DNA from 3 places in the Pseudomonas sp. 3A(2025) genome. Region 2 is predicted to be linked to each of the others. Evidence: riboswitches for the same ligand, from Rfam matches in the RefSeq annotation. Region 2 holds a riboswitch; each other region holds the start of a gene.
What was found. Region 2 has a riboswitch for cobalamin ahead of ACYP2A_RS12210 (ABC transporter substrate-binding protein). Riboswitches for the same ligand answer to the same signal wherever they lie in the genome.
Positions count from the first base shown of each region.

Region 1: it holds a riboswitch for cobalamin, as region 2 does, so the genes downstream of both, ACYP2A_RS15595 (CbtB domain-containing protein) here and ACYP2A_RS12210 (ABC transporter substrate-binding protein) in region 2, are expected to answer to the same signal.
Region 3: it holds a riboswitch for cobalamin, as region 2 does, so the genes downstream of both, cobO (cob(I)yrinic acid a,c-diamide adenosyltransferase) here and ACYP2A_RS12210 (ABC transporter substrate-binding protein) in region 2, are expected to answer to the same signal.

Region 1 is NZ_BAAILM010000036.1:24,628-30,242, forward strand. It holds gene cobN (cobaltochelatase subunit CobN) at 1-1,795, opposite strand, end outside; gene cobW (cobalamin biosynthesis protein CobW) at 1,799-2,863, opposite strand; cobalamin riboswitch at 2,958-3,152, opposite strand; cobalamin riboswitch at 3,209-3,427, shown strand; gene ACYP2A_RS15595 (CbtB domain-containing protein) at 3,520-3,705, shown strand; gene ACYP2A_RS15600 (CbtA family protein) at 3,717-4,418, shown strand; gene ACYP2A_RS15605 (cobalamin biosynthesis protein) at 4,402-4,827, shown strand; gene cobM (precorrin-4 C(11)-methyltransferase) at 4,861-5,607, shown strand.
Region 2 is NZ_BAAILM010000031.1:206,742-212,356, reverse strand. It holds gene ACYP2A_RS12225 (hypothetical protein) at 1-700, shown strand, start outside; gene ACYP2A_RS12220 (FadR/GntR family transcriptional regulator) at 1,031-1,756, opposite strand; gene ACYP2A_RS12215 (FadR/GntR family transcriptional regulator) at 1,847-2,563, shown strand; cobalamin riboswitch at 2,582-2,778, shown strand; gene ACYP2A_RS12210 (ABC transporter substrate-binding protein) at 2,921-3,934, shown strand; gene ACYP2A_RS12205 (FecCD family ABC transporter permease) at 3,931-4,953, shown strand; gene ACYP2A_RS12200 (ABC transporter ATP-binding protein) at 4,950-5,615, shown strand, end outside.
Region 3 is NZ_BAAILM010000113.1:404,463-410,077, reverse strand. It holds gene hda (DnaA regulatory inactivator Hda) at 1-403, shown strand, start outside; gene ACYP2A_RS28490 (NAD-dependent deacylase) at 397-1,173, shown strand; gene ACYP2A_RS28485 (C40 family peptidase) at 1,249-1,950, shown strand; gene ACYP2A_RS28480 (C40 family peptidase) at 2,025-2,567, shown strand; gene ACYP2A_RS28475 (PQQ-dependent sugar dehydrogenase) at 2,589-3,902, opposite strand; cobalamin riboswitch at 4,007-4,221, shown strand; gene cobO (cob(I)yrinic acid a,c-diamide adenosyltransferase) at 4,316-4,927, shown strand; gene ACYP2A_RS28465 (cobyrinate a,c-diamide synthase) at 4,924-5,615, shown strand, end outside.

The sequences.
Region 1 (5,615 bases), on a different contig from region 2:
TACGGCGCTTGGCCTGGGCGCCCTCGCCCGGGTCGTTGACGATAAACGGATAGATATTCGGCAGCGGCCCAAGGATCGCATCCGGCCAGCACTCGGCCGACAGCCCCACGCCCTTGCCCGGCAACCACTCCAGATTGCCGTGTTTACCGACATGGATCACCGCCTGGGCGCCATAGGCACGACGCAGCCAGAAATAAAACGCCAGGTAGCCATGGGGTGGTATTAAATCGGGATCGTGATACACCGCACTGGGGTCGACCTGATAACCGCGCGCCGGCTGGATGCCGACAAAGGTCAGGCCGAAGCGCAGGCCGGCGACCATCATCCGCCCGCCACGGCACATCGGGTCGGCTGCAGGCTGGCCCCAGCGCTGGATCACCGCCTCTTGATTAGTAGCCGGCAGCATGGCAAACGCAGCCAGATACTCGTCCATCGCCAGGCTTTGCTGGCAAGGCCGCAGGTCGAGGGTTTCCAGATCGTTGGTAACCCCGCCCAGCAGTTGCTGGATCAGCGCCGTGCCGCTGTCGGGCAGACCTTCGACCGGGTAGCCCTGCTCTTGCATAGCTTGCAGGATATTCAGCGCCGCTGCCGGCGTGTCCAGGCCGACACCGTTGCCGATGCGCCCGTCGCGGGTCGGGTAATTGGCCAGGATCAGCGCCACGCGCTTGTCGGCGTTATCACGCCGCGCCAGCTCGATCCAGTTGCGCGCCAGTTGCGCGACAAAATCCATGCGCTCGGGCTGCGCGCGGTAGCAGACCACATCGGACTGGCTGCGCTCGCTGCGCCAGGCGAGATCCTTGAAGCTGATCGGCCGGCTGATGATGCGCCCGTCCAGTTCCGGCAGCGCAATGTGCATGGCCAGATCGCGGGCGCCCAGGCCCAGCTCGCTGGCCTGCCAGGCCGGCTCGTTGTCTTGCGCGCAAATGGCCTGAATCACCGGAATGTTGCGCCGGAACGGGCGCATGTGCGGCGCTTCGGGGCTCGATTGCGCAAACCCTGTGGTATTGAGAATCAGCCCAGCGCCCGCCTCGTCCAGCCAGTCCTCGACCACGGTCAGGCAACCAGGCTCTTTGAGGCTGGCAACGGCAATCGGTAGCGGATTGAGGCCCTGTGCCTGCAAACGCTGGCAAAACACATCGATAAACGTGGTGTTGGCTGCTTGCAGGTGCGAACGATAGAACAGCAAGGCCGCCACCGGCGCGTCATCAATCCAGTCGGCTTGCCAATCGGCCAGCCCGGCGCGGGTCTTGTGCGGATGATAGATGGCGGTGCGTGGCAAGGCCTGCGGCTCGTGCCATGAATAATCGCGTGCCAGCCACTGGCTGGCCATGCAGTTGAACAGGTTCAAGGCGTTATCCAGCCCACCCTGACGCAGGTATTGCCAGAGCCGGTCGCGCTGATCGGCGGGCACGGTGCTGAAATCGGACAATTCAGGGTCCGGGCGATCATCGCCCGGCACCAGAATCACCTGCACGCCGCGCGCGGCCAGTTCCAGCAGGCGCTGCACGCCGTAGCGCCAGTAGCCGATGCCGCCGTGCAGCGAAATCAGGATGACCCGCGCATGTTGCAGCACCTCTTCGACATACAGGTCGACCGAGGCGTGGTTCTGCACTTGCATCGGGTTGGCCAGGCGCAGGCTCGGGTAATCATCGGGCAGTTGCTGCGCCGCCTCGGCCAGCAAGGCCAGGCTGGAGTCGCCGCTGCAGAGAATCACCAGCTCGGCGGGGGTTTGCCCGAGGTCGGCGATGCTGTCGTCCGGTACGAAACCACCGGGCTGGGTTCTCAGCAGGTGCATGGATCAGCCAGCCAGTGCCGCGTGCAGGCGCGCTTCGAGTACCGCTGCGTCCAGTTCCTGACCGATCAGCACCAGTTGCGTGGCGCGTTCTTCATCGGCGCGCCAGGCGCGGTCGAAATGCTTGTCGAAACGGGTGCCCACGCCCTGCACCAGCAGGCGCATCGGTTTGCCGGGAATGGCCACGAAACCTTTGACGCGCAGGATGCCGTGCTCGACCACCAGTTGCGTCAGGGCCGCGAGCAGGCGTGCTTCGTCGGCTTCGGGCAGTTTGATCGAGATCGAGTCGAAGGCGTCGTGATCGTGATCGTCGTGATCGTCGCCTTCGTGGTGGTCATGGTGGGTCTTGCGCCCGTCGATGTGCAGCTCCGACTCGGCACCCAGGCCCAGCAACACGCTCAGCGGCAGGCGACCGTTGCTGGCTTCGATGACCTTGACCGCCGGCGGCAGTTCCTCGGCGACCTCGGCACGCACCGCCGCCAGGCCTTCGGCGTCGATCATGTCGGCTTTATTGAGGATCACCAGATCGGCGCTGGCCAACTGGTCGGCGAACAACTCGTGCAGCGGCGATTCGTGGTCCAGGTTCGGGTCCAGCTTACGCTGCGCGTCGACCTGATCAGGATAAGCGGCGAAGGTGCCGGCCTTGACCGCCGGGCTGTCGACCACGGTAATGACCGCGTCCACCGTGCAGGCGGTGCGGATTTCCGGCCATTGAAAGGCCTGGACCAGCGGCTTGGGCAGCGCCAGACCCGAGGTTTCAATGAGGATATGGTCCAGGTCGCCACGGCGCTCGACCAGCTCGCGCATGACCGGGAAGAATTCTTCCTGCACGGTGCAGCACAGGCAGCCGTTGGCCAGCTCGAAGATACGGCCGGTGGCTTCTTCTTCGGTGCAGCCGATGGTGCATTGCTTGAGGATTTCACCGTCGATGCCCAGTTCGCCGAACTCGTTGACGATCACCGCGATGCGCCGGCCTTCGGCGTTGTCGAGCATGTGCCGCAACAGCGTGGTTTTGCCCGAGCCCAGAAAGCCGGTGACGATGGTGACGGGAAGCTTGGCAAGCGTTTTCATTGGATGCCCTTTGGCAATGCGGCGGGCAAGCAGGACGACCACCGCGCGCGTTGCGCACAGTGCGAATCGCCACCGGATCACCCCGCCCGGTTGTAGTGAGAATTCGGTTGAGGCAGGTATCCTGGCTTGCGGCAGCTTTAAAAGCACTCGGCGCGCCTTCCCGCTTGCGCAGTGGCTGTGCGACGAACATGACCGCTTACAGTTGCGGGGGCAGCTACGGCTTGAACCGTATTCCCGTCTTAGCCCTGATGGGTTTACCGACCAGGGAACCTCAAGGGCGCAAGGCTACGCAGTGGCCGCAGACAGGTCAATGTCGAGATTGACGTTGGCCGTGCCTCATGATCTTCTACACAACTTGTTACGGGTGCCCTTCACAGGGTGAAACGGGAAACCGGTGCTGCGTCTGGCTGTTTCAAAGGCCTGCGTAAAGTCCGGTGCTGCCCCCGCAACGGTAAGCGAGCGAAGAGTCAATCCACTGTGCCATCTGGTATGGGAAGGCGATTCTTGGCAGATGCATGCGCATCCCTCGTGAGCCCGGAGACCGGCCCGCAATCGAATTCAGACACCCCGCGGTGGGCGGGCGCAGTCGATACTTGCCAGCGCTCGCTGGCGGGTGTCCGTGCGCTTGCCTGCCCCTGACCCAAGAGGCAAGCAGCATGTCGATCATCAGCAGCAGCCAGTCCGCCGCTACCCCTACTACCCTCAGCCAGCGCCTGACCGCCGCCATTGGCGCCGTTCTGCTTGGCTGCAGCCTGGTGTACTTCGCCGGCTTCTCGCACATCGACGCGGTGCACAATGCCGCCCACGATACCCGGCACAGCGCCGCCTTTCCTTGCCATTGAGACCTGAACCCATGTTCAAGCGAATTGTGCAGACAGCCGGTTTCAGCGGCCTGCTGGCGGCCCTGCTGTTGACCCTGGTACAAAGCCTGTGGCTGACACCGCTGATTCTTGAAGCAGAAACCTTCGAGCAAGCGCCTGCCGTGCAGGAGCACGCCCACGAGCCGGGCGCCGCCGCGCACGTGCATGAACACGACGAAGAAGCCTGGTCGCCGGAAGATGGCTGGCAGCGCCTGCTGTCGACCACCGGCGGCAACCTTGTCGTCGCGGTGGGTTTCGCCTTGATGCTGGCCGGGCTTTATACCCTGCGCGCCCCCGGCAGTGCGGTTCAGGGGCTGTTCTGGGGACTGGCCGGGTTTGCGGTATTCGTTCTGGCACCGACACTGGGGCTGCCACCGGAATTGCCGGGCACGGCAGCGGCCGATCTTGGCCAGCGCCAGACCTGGTGGATTTCTACCGCCGCCGCCACGGCCGCCGGCCTTGCGCTGATCGTCTTCGGTCGCGGCGCGCTGCTCAAGCTGCTGGGTGTTGCCTTGCTGGTGGTGCCGCACGTGATCGGCGCACCACAGCCAGAGCAACACGCCAGCCTGGCGCCCGAAGCGCTGGAGTCGCAGTTTATCGTCGCATCCCTGGTGACCAATGCGCTGTTCTGGGCAGCACTGGGTGCCATCAGCGCCTGGCTGTTCCGTCGCGGTCGGCATGTCGGGCACTACTGACAGGCCATTATTGGCCATTGGTCTGGGCTGCCAACAGGGCTGCCCGGCCGAGGTGCTGTTGGCGTTGATCGAGCGCAGCTTGCATGAGTACGGCCTGAAGACCAGCGCGATCAGTGCGCTGGCCTCTATCGACAGCAAATGCGACGAGCCGGGGTTGCGGCAACTGGCCGAGCAGCTTGACCTGCCGCTGGTGTTTTTCAGCGCGGCACAATTACAGGTGCATGAAGGCCAGTTGACCCATCGTTCGGCACTGGCATTCGAGCGCACCGGCTGTCATGGCGTGGCCGAAAGCACCGCTTTGGCCATGGCCAGTCAGTTGAGCGGTGCCCCTTCCCGGCTGCTGATCGAGTACCGGAAAAATCGCCAGGCGACATTGGCCTTGGCAATCAGCCCCTTCACGAGCGGATAATGCCGGCTTTGGTTCAAGCTTGCGGAGTGTGCATTGACTGTTTATTTCATCGGCGCCGGACCCGGCGATCCGGAACTGATCACCGTCAAGGGCCAGCGTCTGATCCGCCATTGCCCGGTCATTATTTATGCAGGCTCACTGGTGCCCATGGCGGTGCTGGAGGGCCATAACGCCCATCAAGTGGTCAACAGTGCCGAGTTGCACCTTGAGCAGATCGTCGCCTTGATGAAATCCGCTCATGCACAGGGCCAGGATGTCGCTCGCGTGCATTCCGGCGACCCGAGCCTGTACGGGGCCATCGGCGAGCAGATTCGTTGCCTGCGCGAACTGGATATTCCCTTTCAGATCATCCCCGGCGTGACCGCCACCGCTGCCTGCGCCGCGCTGCTGGAAAGCGAGCTGACCCTGCCCGACATTGCCCAGAGCGTGATCCTGACCCGTTTTGCCGACAGCACCGAAATGCCCACCGGCGAAGCACTCGGTGACCTGGCGCGGCATGGCACGACCATGGCGATTCATCTGGGGGTCAAGAATATCGGGCGGATTGTCGAAGAGTTACTGCCGCATTACGGCGCCGATTGCCCGATTGCCGTGGTGCATCGCGCCAGCTGGCCGGATCAGGATTGGGTGCTGGGGACGCTTGCGGATATCGAAGAAAAGGTAACCGCGAAGGGATTCAGGCGTACGGCATTGATTCTGGCTGGACGGGTTTTAGCGGCGGATAACTTTGCCGAGTCATCGCTGTACCGGGCGGGGCATGCGCATTTATACAGGCCGTGATCGACACG
Region 2 (5,615 bases):
GGCAGTCATAACAGGGCCGCCTTGCCTGATGCTGATTTATATACTTTGGCGCCCGACGCCCCTTCCCATCCGTTTCAATCGCCAACGCCGAGAGGCCTGCTTTCTGAAAAAAAATGGTGACTACTGGATCGTTCCCTGGGAAAGCGTCGTTGCCGCTGCCACCCAAGTATCGTCAACGAGTCAAAGCGGAAACATCAGCCACGGCATGCTATTTATTAGTTTGGAAAACCCGGACCCAAACGCCACGAAAGATAACAAGTACTTCACAATGGGCTTCGGCTGTGGCGGCGGAGAAACAGCCATGGCGCTGTGGGAATGCGTACGCACTTACATGGAAGTCGGTCCCGACGCAGTAACCGACACAACAGACAGGTTCTCCCGAAAAAAAGGAATTCTGGCCACCTATCTGGACGATGTTCTGAACGCCGCCAAGCGCAAAGGCTGGTTCATGACTCTGCTCTGGGAGGGTTTTTTCGGGCTCTTCATTTTCAATACATTGCTGATCGATGTGCTGGAGCGCTGGAAGCTCTACCCACTGCCCGACCTTGATCATCCCGACATCATCGAATGGTCCAAACCCCTGCCCCGCGAACAATGGGCCAGCCCATCCCCTGAGCTTCAAGCGGCTCTGGCCAAAATGGGCATCGAGCCGGAGCGAGGTATGACATCTTGTAAAGATTCCGCCTCAGAAACCACCTAAACCCGATAAAACCCGCAAAGGTCATCACACAACCCTATTGACATAGCTACGCAGCCCAGCGAATAATCGCCACCAAGTTGTATGATGACATTTATGAAAAGCCCCGAATAAATACAAAATCACAGGCCGCCATGAAAAATTCTCGTATCGTTTTTACAGTCTTCCCTACTGGACACACCACGCTGCGCATCGGCTGAGGCCGCGCGTATCACTCTTTTTTTGGAGCAGGCGGGGCGCCACAGGCACCCGTCGCGGCGGTTCAGTAGTGGCGACTCTGTTCAGCTTGCTGTTGCTCATTTTATTTATCGACCGCTGCCGGGCTTGATCGCGCTAAAGCGATTGGGTCCGGCGCAGGCGCAGGCGGCTGCCGTTGAGGTGCAGGTACATCGCGGCACGCGCGGCGTCGACGTTGCCCTGAACGATGGCGTCATAGATTTGCCGGTGTTCGGCGTTGATGCCTTGCAGGTAGGCGGCGCGGTCGCTTTGGCCGGTGTAGGCCGAGTTCATGCGGGTGCGCGGGATCAGCTTGGTGCCCAGGTGCTTCATGATATCGATCAGGTAGGCATTGCCGCTGGCCTTGGCGATCTTGAGGTGGAACTGGAAATCGGCATTGATAGTGGTGCCCGACTTCTGCGGCCCTTCAAGCAACGCATCGAATGCGAGCTTGAGTTCCAGCAGCGCTTCAGGGGTACGGCGCGCTGCGGCCATGCCAGCCGTTTCTACCTCGACACTCAGGCGAAACTCCAGCAGGTTGAGCACGTCGGACAACGTGGCGATGGTCGCCGGCCCCACGCTGAAGCCCTCGGGCGCCGGCATGTCGAGAATGAAGGTGCCGACCCCGTGGCGGGTTTCGACCAGCCCTGCGGCTTGCAACCGCGACAGGGCATCGCGCACCACGGTGCGGCTGACGCCTTCGGCCTCCATGATCAGCGCTTCCGATGGCAGCTTTTCACCGTGGCGCAACACACCGTCGCGCATGCGCTGGGCAAAGCGGTCGACCAGGGTCTCGGCCAGGCGTCGATGGTTTTTTTGCGCAGTCAGGGCGTGCTCGGACATTACAGCCTCGTTCTTGTCGGATGCCGCGAGTATAGGCCGCACGCCGGGACAAAACACACCCACAACCTCTTCAGGACTTGACCCAGCAATATGGACCAACCATCCCCGGCCTCGGGCCGTCGTTCGAACCTGACCCAGCAACTGGTCGCCGAGCTATCGCGCAGGATTCGTGAGGGCGAGATCAGGAGCGGCGAAAAACTGCCGACCGAGCTGGCTATCAGTCGTGATAACGGCGTCAGCCGCACCGTCGTACGTGAGGCCATGTCGCGCTTGCAGGCCGAGGGTCTGGTCGAAACCCGCCATGGCATCGGCACCTTTGTCGTCGATGCCGCGCAACCGCGCAGTGCCACGCTTGAAGAGGCGCATATCGGCAGCCGCGAAGACGCCGTCGCGGTCCTTGAACTGCGCCTGAGCCTGGAGCCGGAGGCCGCCGCCCTCGCCGCCCGGCGCCGCACCCCGGAACAACTTGAAGCCATCGCCCAGGCGCTGCAACAGTTGCAGGCGTGCGTGCGCAACGGTGGCGACACGGTGCAGGCCGACTATGAATTCCACCGCCGGATCGCCCTGTGCACCACCAACAGTTTTTTCACCGATGTGATGAACCAGTTGGGCAGCAGCATCCTGCCACGCATCGGCACCGGCTTCGGCAATCAACCGGTGCTGGCGGATGCCCAGGATCCTGAGGCACAAAGCCGCGAGCAGGAGCAGATCTTCACCGCCATCCTGCATCAGGACAGCGACACGGCCCGCGCGGCGATGCGCCTGCATTTGATCAATTGCCTGCAACGGCTGGCGACAAACAGTTAGCGACTTGTTTGTTGATCGTTTACCATGCCGCCCGTCGGTTTCCGAGAGGAACTAACAGGGAATTCGCAGGCCGTGCCCGCACGCGCCGACAACGAAACTGCCCCCGCAACTGTAGGCATCGAGCCGCTCCATTGAGGTCACTGGGTCAACCCGGGAAGGCCGGAGCAAGGCGTAGACGTGCCAGTCAGGAGACCTGCCGACATACACTTTTACTGACCGGCGGGGTGTCCGGGAAGGACATCCGCGCGCGCCTGTCGGTCGTGTGTCTTGCCGCCTCCTGTCGGTCGGGAAGCGGCCGCGATGTATTTCCTGCCTGTACACTGCGCCCCGCTTTTGTACGAATGGAGATCGCCTGTCATGTCGCTGCCTCGCCTGGCCACCCTGTTTGCTGCCTTGGGCTTTTCCAGCCTGAGCCTCGCCGCGCCCACTCAATACCCGTTGACCCTGGAAAACTGCGGCATGCCGCTGACCTTCGCCAAGGCGCCGGACAAGGCAGTGACCATCGGCCAGGCCGGAACCGAAATGTTCTATGAGCTGGGCCTGGGCGAGCGCCTGGCCGGCACGTCGTTGTGGTTCAACAATGTGCAGCCGCGCTTCAAGGAGCAAAACGACAAGGTCGAGCGCCTGGCAGACAACGACCCAAGCTTTGAGGCAGTGATCGGCAAGCGTCCGGGGCTGGTGGCCGTGCAGCTGGAATGGATGGTCGGCAAACAGGGCGTGGTCGGCACCCGCGAACAGTTTCATGACTTGAAGATTCCGACCTACATCATGCCGTCCGACTGTGAAGGCAAGGACAACCTGGTCGGCGCCGACGGCACGCGGCTGGAGCCGTTTCGCATCGACACCATCTACAAGAGCGTCGAGCAACTGGCGCAGATCTTCGACGTTCAGGATCGCGGCCAGCAGGTGGTCAGCGAGCTGAAGGCACGGCTGGCCAAGGCGCTGGCCAACGTTGACCGCAACAAGGCCAAGGACGTGTCGGCGGTGTTCTGGTTTTCCAGCGCTGACCTCGATATCGACCCGTATGTCGCCGGTCGCAAGGGCATCCCGGACTTCATGCTCAACAGCCTGGGCATGCGCAACATCGTCGAGTCCGACGAAGAGTGGCCGACCGTGGGCTGGGAAACCATTGCCAAGGCCAACCCGAGCATTCTGGTGATCGCACGTATGGACCGCCGCCGCTTCCCGGCCGACGATTACACCAAAAAACTGGAATTTCTCAAATCGGACCCGGTGACGCGCAACATGGACGCGGTGAAAAACGACCGCATCGTGATCATCGACGCGGATGCCATGCAGGCCAGCCTGCGCATGTTCACCGGCATCGAAGAACTGGCCGACGCCGCTGACCGGTTCAACAAATCCAAATGAAGCCATGGGTCTTGTTGGGCCATGCCCTGTGGGTCAGCGTCGTGCTGGTGCTGGCGGTGATCGCCGGTGCTGCCATTGGCGAAACCCGCATCAGTATGGAAGTGGTCTGGCAGATCCTCGCCAATAAACTGTGGGGCGCCGGTTACCTGGTCGACCCTATCGATGAAGGCATCATCTGGAATTACCGCCTGACCCGCGCCATCGTCGCCGCCGCCTGCGGCGCGGGCCTGGCGCTGTCAGGTGTAGTCTTGCAGTCGCTGCTGCGCAACCCGCTGGCCGAGCCGTACCTGCTGGGCATTTCAGCCGGTGCCTCGACCGGCGCGGTGCTGGTGGCGTTGCTGGGTCTGGGTGCCGGGGCCATCTCTTTATCGGCCGGCGCGTTTGTCGGTGCGATGGCGGCGTTTGCGATGGTCACCCTGCTCGCCCGCTCGTCCCAGGGCTCCAGCGCGGCCGGGCATATCATTCTGGCGGGCATTGCAGGCTCGCAATTGTTCAACGCGCTGACCTCGTTTCTGATCACCAAGTCAGCCAGTTCCGAACAGGCACGCGGCATCATGTTCTGGTTGCTGGGCAACCTCAGCGGTGTGCGCTGGCATTCGGTGTGGCTGGCGGTGCCGGTGGTGCTGGCCGGCCTGTTGGTGTGCATGTGGCATCGGCGGGCGCTGGATGCGTTCATGTTCGGCAGCGATTCGGCCGCCTCGCTGGGCATTCCGGTGCGCCGTGTGCAGGTGCTGCTGATCACCTGCGCCGCGCTGATGACGGCGGTGATGGTGTCGATTGTCGGCTCCATCGGTTTCGTCGGCCTGGTGATTCCGCATGCAGTGCGCATGCTGGTCGGCGTGCGCCACGCGCGGCTGGTGCCGGTCAGCGCATTGTGCGGCGCGCTGTTTCTGATTGCCGCCGATGTGCTGTCGCGTACGCTGATCAAGGGCCAGACCCTGCCGGTCGGGGTGATTACCGCGCTGATCGGCGCACCGGTGTTTGCGCTGATCCTGATCCGGGGGAAGAGCCCGCGATGAATGCCTTCTCTCATCTGCTCGACACTGCGGCGCTGAGCTGCATGGCGCTGACCCATATCATCAAGGGCCAGGCGCTGCTGCAGGATGTCAGCCTGAGCGTGGTTCCCGGTGAAACGCTGGGCATTGTCGGCCCCAACGGCTCGGGCAAGTCGACGCTGCTCAAGCTGCTGTCGGGCATTCAGGCGCCCAGCGCCGGTTGCGTACACCTGGCCGGCCAGCCGCTGGCGCAGATGAAGCGTCGCGACGTGGCGCGCTTGCTGGCGGTGGTCGAACAACAGGCCGAAACCAGCGACAGCATCACCGTGCGCGATGCGGTGGAACTGGGCCGTACGCCGTGGCTGTCGGCCTTGACGCCATGGAGCGGCGCGGACGACGACATCGTCCGTCAGGCGCTCGAAGACGTCGGCCTGCTGCACCTGCGCGAACGTCATTGGCAAACCCTGTCCGGCGGCGAACGCCAGCGCGCGCACATCGCCCGCGCACTGGCGCAACGGCCGCAGATTCTGCTGCTGGATGAGCCGACCAATCACCTGGATATCCAGCATCAGTTGAGCATTCTCGGGCTGGTCAAGGCCTTGCCGGTAACCACGGTGATTGCCCTGCACGACCTCAATCAGGCACTGGAATGCGACCGCCTGGCGATGCTGCACGGCGGACGCCTG
Region 3 (5,615 bases), on a different contig from region 2:
GTGCCTGGACGACCTGCACGTCATTGCTGGCAAGCCGGACTGGGAAGAGGCGCTGTTTCATCTGTTCAACCGCCTGCGTGACAGCGGTCGGCGCTTGTTGATCGCCGCCTCCAAATCCCCGCGTGAACTGCAAATCAAGCTGCCGGACCTCAAGTCACGGTTGACCATGGCGTTAGTGTTCCAGATGCGCGGTTTGTCTGACGAAGACAAATTGCGTGCTCTGCAATTGCGCGCCTCGCGCCGTGGCCTGCACCTGACCGACGATGTCGGGCACTTTATCCTGACCCGTGGCACGCGCAGCATGAGTGCGCTGTTCGATCTGCTCGAGCGTCTTGATCAGGCCTCGCTGCAGGAAAAACGCAAGCTGACCATTCCGTTTCTCAAGGAAACCCTGGGGTGGTAGACGCCCCGGTCGACCCGCAACTGATCCGTCAGGCCGGCGCAGCCTTGCGCCATGCCAAACGCATTCTGGTGATTACCGGTGCCGGGCTGTCGGCCGATTCGGGTTTGCCGACCTATCGCGGCGTGAGCGGCCTGTATAACGGGCGCACCGAAGACGATCTGCCTATCGAAATGGCCTTGTCCGGGCCGATGCTGCGTCGCGACCCCGCGTTGTGCTGGAAATACATCGCCCAGTTGGGCAAAGCCTGTCTGGATGGCGAGCCCAATATTGCGCATTACGCCATCGCTCAGTTGCAGCGCCTCAAGCCCGAATGCTGGGTGCTGACGCAAAATGTCGATGGCTACCACCGTGCTGCCGGCAGTCCGTCGGATCGTTTGATCGAAATTCATGGGCAGATAGCGCCATTATTCTGTCAATCGTGCGGCGCCCAAGACCCGCATTTGAGTGAGCATCTGCAACGCCCTCTACCGCCTCTGTGCGGCGTTTGTAATGGCATTTTGCGACCCCCGGTGGTGTTGTTTCAGGAAATGCTTCCTGAGCGGGCTCTGGAGGCTCTGGAGCAGCAGATGCGTCTGGGCTTCGATGCGGTTCTAAGTATTGGCACCACTGCGAGTTTTCCTTATATACAGGAACCTGTGTTGCGCACGCGTGTCTCAGGTGGGTTTACCTTGGAAATCAATCCTTTAGCCACTGACTACAGTGCTGGCATGGACGTTTTTCTCAAGGGTCGGGCCGCACATGTCATGCCGGAACTCATAAGTCACATTTAATTCGATAGAATTTGCAAATCACTTTGATAGCGGGCATAGTCGCGGCTCCTCAATTTTTCACCCACGGTCGTGCCCATGCAGGTTGTTCGCTTAGCACCCCTCGTGCCACTCGTTTTCGCTACGTTTCTGTTCGGTTGCTCGACCCATTCATCGGTCACCCAGCCACAGCCTGAATACCAGGCTCAGTACACGAATTCCGTTACCGCCCAGTCCAGCGCACGCCGTGCTCATACTGCACAAATGCAGCAAGCACAAGAAGCTGAAGAAGAACTGGCCGAATTCTCCAAAGAAACCAACTATCAGTTGCCTCTGCTGGCCGACTCCATTCTGGAGCGTGGCAAGTCGCTGATCGGCACTCGTTATCGCTTCGGCGGCAGCTCGACCACGTCGGGTTTCGATTGCAGCGGTTTCATCAATTTCCTGTTCCGCGAAGAGGCCGGCATGAGCTTGCCGCGTTCGAGTCGCGAAATGATCAACATCGATGCGCCGCAAGTCGCGCGCAGTGACCTCAAGCCAGGCGATCTGCTGTTCTTCAGCACTGCCGGCCGTGGTCGGGTCAGCCATGCGGCGATCTATCTGGGCGGTGATCAGTTCATCCACTCCAGCAGCCGCCGCAGCGGTGGCGTGCGCATCGACAGTCTGGATGACTCGTACTGGAGCAAGACGTTCATCGAGGCCAAGCGTGCTTTGGTCATGGCGCCTGCCGCCGGTGAAGTACAAACCACTGCGATGACCTCGACCAGCGTGAAACCAGCTACTATCAAACGCCATAAATGACGTGATGCCCGGTCCCTGACCGGGCTTTGTATTTTTCGGCAACAAGGCCGCATCCGAATGGAGAAGTTGTGGTTATGTCGATGACATTGCGCCTGGCTGTAATTTCCCTTGCTGCGCTGCTTGGCGCCTGTGCCAGCGCGCCGCCGCCCCCGCAACCTCGTATCGTTCAGCGCCCTGTGCTGGCCGCGCCCGCTACCGTGCCTTCTCCTGCCGTCGAAGACGTGCTGTTCCGTGCGTTCAGTCTGGTGGGCACGCCGTATCGCTGGGGTGGCAATACTCCTGATTCCGGTTTCGATTGCAGCGGCCTGATCAGCTATGTCTACCGTGACATGGCCGGCATCAGCCTGCCGCGTTCCACGCGCGACATGATCGTGATGAATGTGCCCACTGTCGGTCGCGAACAATTGCAGACCGGCGATCTGGTGTTCTTCGCTACCTCTGGCGGTTCGCAGGTCTCGCATGCCGGTATCTATGTCGGCGAAGGGCGCTTTGTGCATGCGCCGGCTACCGGTGGTACGGTCAAGCTCGACAGCCTGAGCAAGCCGTATTGGCAGAAAGCCTATCTGAATGCCAAGCGCATCATTCGCCCGGAAAACCTGGCACAGAACGGCCGCTGACAGCAGCGGCCGACCCCCGTCTCACTGCTTGGCGGTCACTCGCCAGATCCTGTTGCCCACATCGTCGGCTACCAGCAAGCCGCCACGCTGGTCGTTGACCACACCGACCGGGCGCCCCAGCGCTTTTTCATCCTTGTTCAAGAACCCGGTCAGCACATCGATCGGCTGGCCATTGGGCTTGCCGTCCTTGAACGGGATGAACACCACTTTATAGCCACTGTGCGGTTTGCGATTCCATGAGCCGTGCTGGCCGATGAACAGCCCCTGATTGAACGGTGCCGCCAGGGTTTTTCCGTCGGCGAACACCAGGCCCAATGAAGCGGTGTGCGGGCCTACCGCGTAGTCTGGCGCGATGGCCTTGGCCACCAACTCCGGGTTTTGCGGCTCGACGCGCTTGTCGACATGCTGGCCGTAATAGCTGTAGGGCCAGCCATAAAAGCCGCCGTCCTGTACCGAGGTCACATAATCAGGCACCAGGTCGCTGCCAATTTCGTCGCGTTCGTTCACCGCCGTCCACAGTTTGCCGGTCACCGGTTCCCAGTCCATGCCGTTGGGGTTGCGCAAGCCTGAGGCGAAAATGCGCTTCTGGCCCGAGGCGCGGTCCACTTCCCAGATCGCCGCACGGCCTTGTTCCTGGTCCATGCCGTTCTCGCCGACATTGCTGTTGGAGCCGACGGTGACGTACAGCTTGCTGCCGTCTTGGCTGGCAATCACGTTCTTGGTCCAGTGATGGTTAAGCGGGCCGCCGGGCAGGTCGGTGACGGTGGTCGGCGCTGCGCTGATGCGGGTCTGGCCGCTTTCATAAGGGAAGCTGATCAGTCGGTCGGTGTCGGCCACATACAGGGTGTTGTCGACCAATGTGATGCCGAACGGCGAATTAAGGTTTTCCAGCAGCACCGAGCGGGTCTCGGCGATGCCATCGCGGTTTTCATCGCGCAGCAGGGTGATGCGGTTGGCGCTGGGCACGCCGGCGCCCGCACGGCTCATGACTTTTTGCGCTATCCAGTCGCGCAGACCGGAGCTGTCTTTGGCGGGGCCGTTGGACTCGGCCACCAGCACATCGCCATTGGGCAGCACATACAGCCAGCGCGGATGGTCCAGGCCCTCGGCAAACGCCGCCACCTGAGTGCCCGGTGCGGCGATGGGTTTAGCGCCTTCGGGCCAGCCGATGGCCGGGGCGATATTGACCGTCGGCATCAGGGTCTTGTTGGGCTCGGGTAATTGCGGAGTGGGGCCGAAACCGTCGGCCACTTGCAGCTTGGCGGTTTCGCCGCAGGCCGCCAGGCCGCCTGCGGTGAGCAGAATGAGTGCGTAACGCGGGTCGAGTCTGAGCATGCCGGGATCCATCTCGCAAAACCAAAGGAGGTTAAAGGATAGAGAAAGCGCCGTCCGGGAGGTTCAATTCAATACTGTTTGACGCTGTTTGCCCAACCCTCTACCCTTCGCCGCTTGTTTCAGGTGCCTTGCAATCATTGATTGGCGAGGTGAAACAGGGAAGCCGGTCAGGAGCCATCCGATCCCGGCGCTGCCCCCGCAACGGTAGATGAGTCGAGGCTGTGCCAACGCCACTGGTCTTCAGGTCCGGGAAGGCGCACCGCCTGGGATGGATATCCCGCTCATGAGCCCGGAGACCGGCCTGTCACTTTTTCACGGCATCACGGCGGGCGATGCTCTGCACAGGGTACGCGCCTGCGGCCCAATGCTGTCCTGTCGTCTGCTTTCGCGTGCCCCCCAGCGGAGAGCTGAGTGTGAACCAATCCCCTGAACGTGACGAACGCCATCTGGCGCGCATGCTGCGCAAAAAAGCCATTATCGATGAGCGCATTGCCAACTCCCCCAATGAATGCGGGTTGCTGCTGGTCTTGAGCGGCAACGGCAAGGGCAAAAGCAGCTCGGCGTTCGGCATGCTGGCCCGCGCCATGGGTCACGACATGCAGTGCGGTGTGGTGCAGTTCATCAAGGGCCGCAACAGCACGGGCGAAGAATTGTTTTTCCGGCGTTTTCCCGAGCAGGTGCGCTACCACGTGATGGGCGAGGGCTTTACCTGGGAAACCCAGGATCGCCAGCGCGATATCGCTGCCGCCGAGGCAGCGTGGGAAGTCTCGAAGCAATTGCTCAGCGACCCGGCCATCGGCCTGGTGATTCTCGACGAGCTCAACATCGCTCTCAAGCACGGTTACCTGGACCTGGATCAGGTCCTGAGCGACCTGCAAGCGCGTCCGCCGATGCAGCACGTGGTAGTTACCGGTCGCGGCGCCAGGCCGGAGCTGGTCGAGCTGGCCGATACCGTCTCGGAAATCGCCATGGTCAAGCACGCCTTCCAGGCTGGCATCCGTGCGCAAAAGGGCATCGAGCTGTGAGTGACGCTGCACGCCAATGTCCCGCTGTATTGATTGCTGCCCCGGCCTCAGGCCAAGGCAAGACCACAGTGACCGCAGCGTTGGCCCGGTTGCATCGCAATCAGGGCCGCAAGGTTCGCGTCTTCAAATGCGGCCCGGATTTTCTCGATCCGATGATTCTGGAGCGCGCCAGCGGTGCGCCGGTTTATCAGCTCGACCTGTGGATGATCGGCGTCGAAGAAAGCCGCCGCCTGTTGTGGGAAGCGGCCGGTGAGGCCGATCTGATTCTGATTGAAGGCGTCATGGGCCTGTTCGACGGCACGCCGTCCAGCGCCGATCTGGCGCGGCATTTCGGTGTGCCGGTGCTGGGCGTGATCGACGGCACCGCCATGGCCCAGACCTTCGGCGCCCTGGCGCTGGGGCTGGCGCGCTATCAGCCCGACCTGCCGTTTGCCGGTGTCCTGGCCAACCGGGTCGGCACTGTACGCCATGCGCAACTGCTGGAAAACAGCCTCACCGAAGGCCTGCGCTGGTACGGTGCACTGTCGCGGGAAACCGGCATCGAGTTGCCGAGCCGGCACTTGGGGCTGGTGCAAGCCAGCGAGCTGAACGACCTGGATGCCCGTCTGGACGCGGCGGCCCATGCCTTGGGCAGCACCTGCGAAGTCACGCTGCCGCCACCGGTAAGCTTTGCCGCCCCCGAATCGCA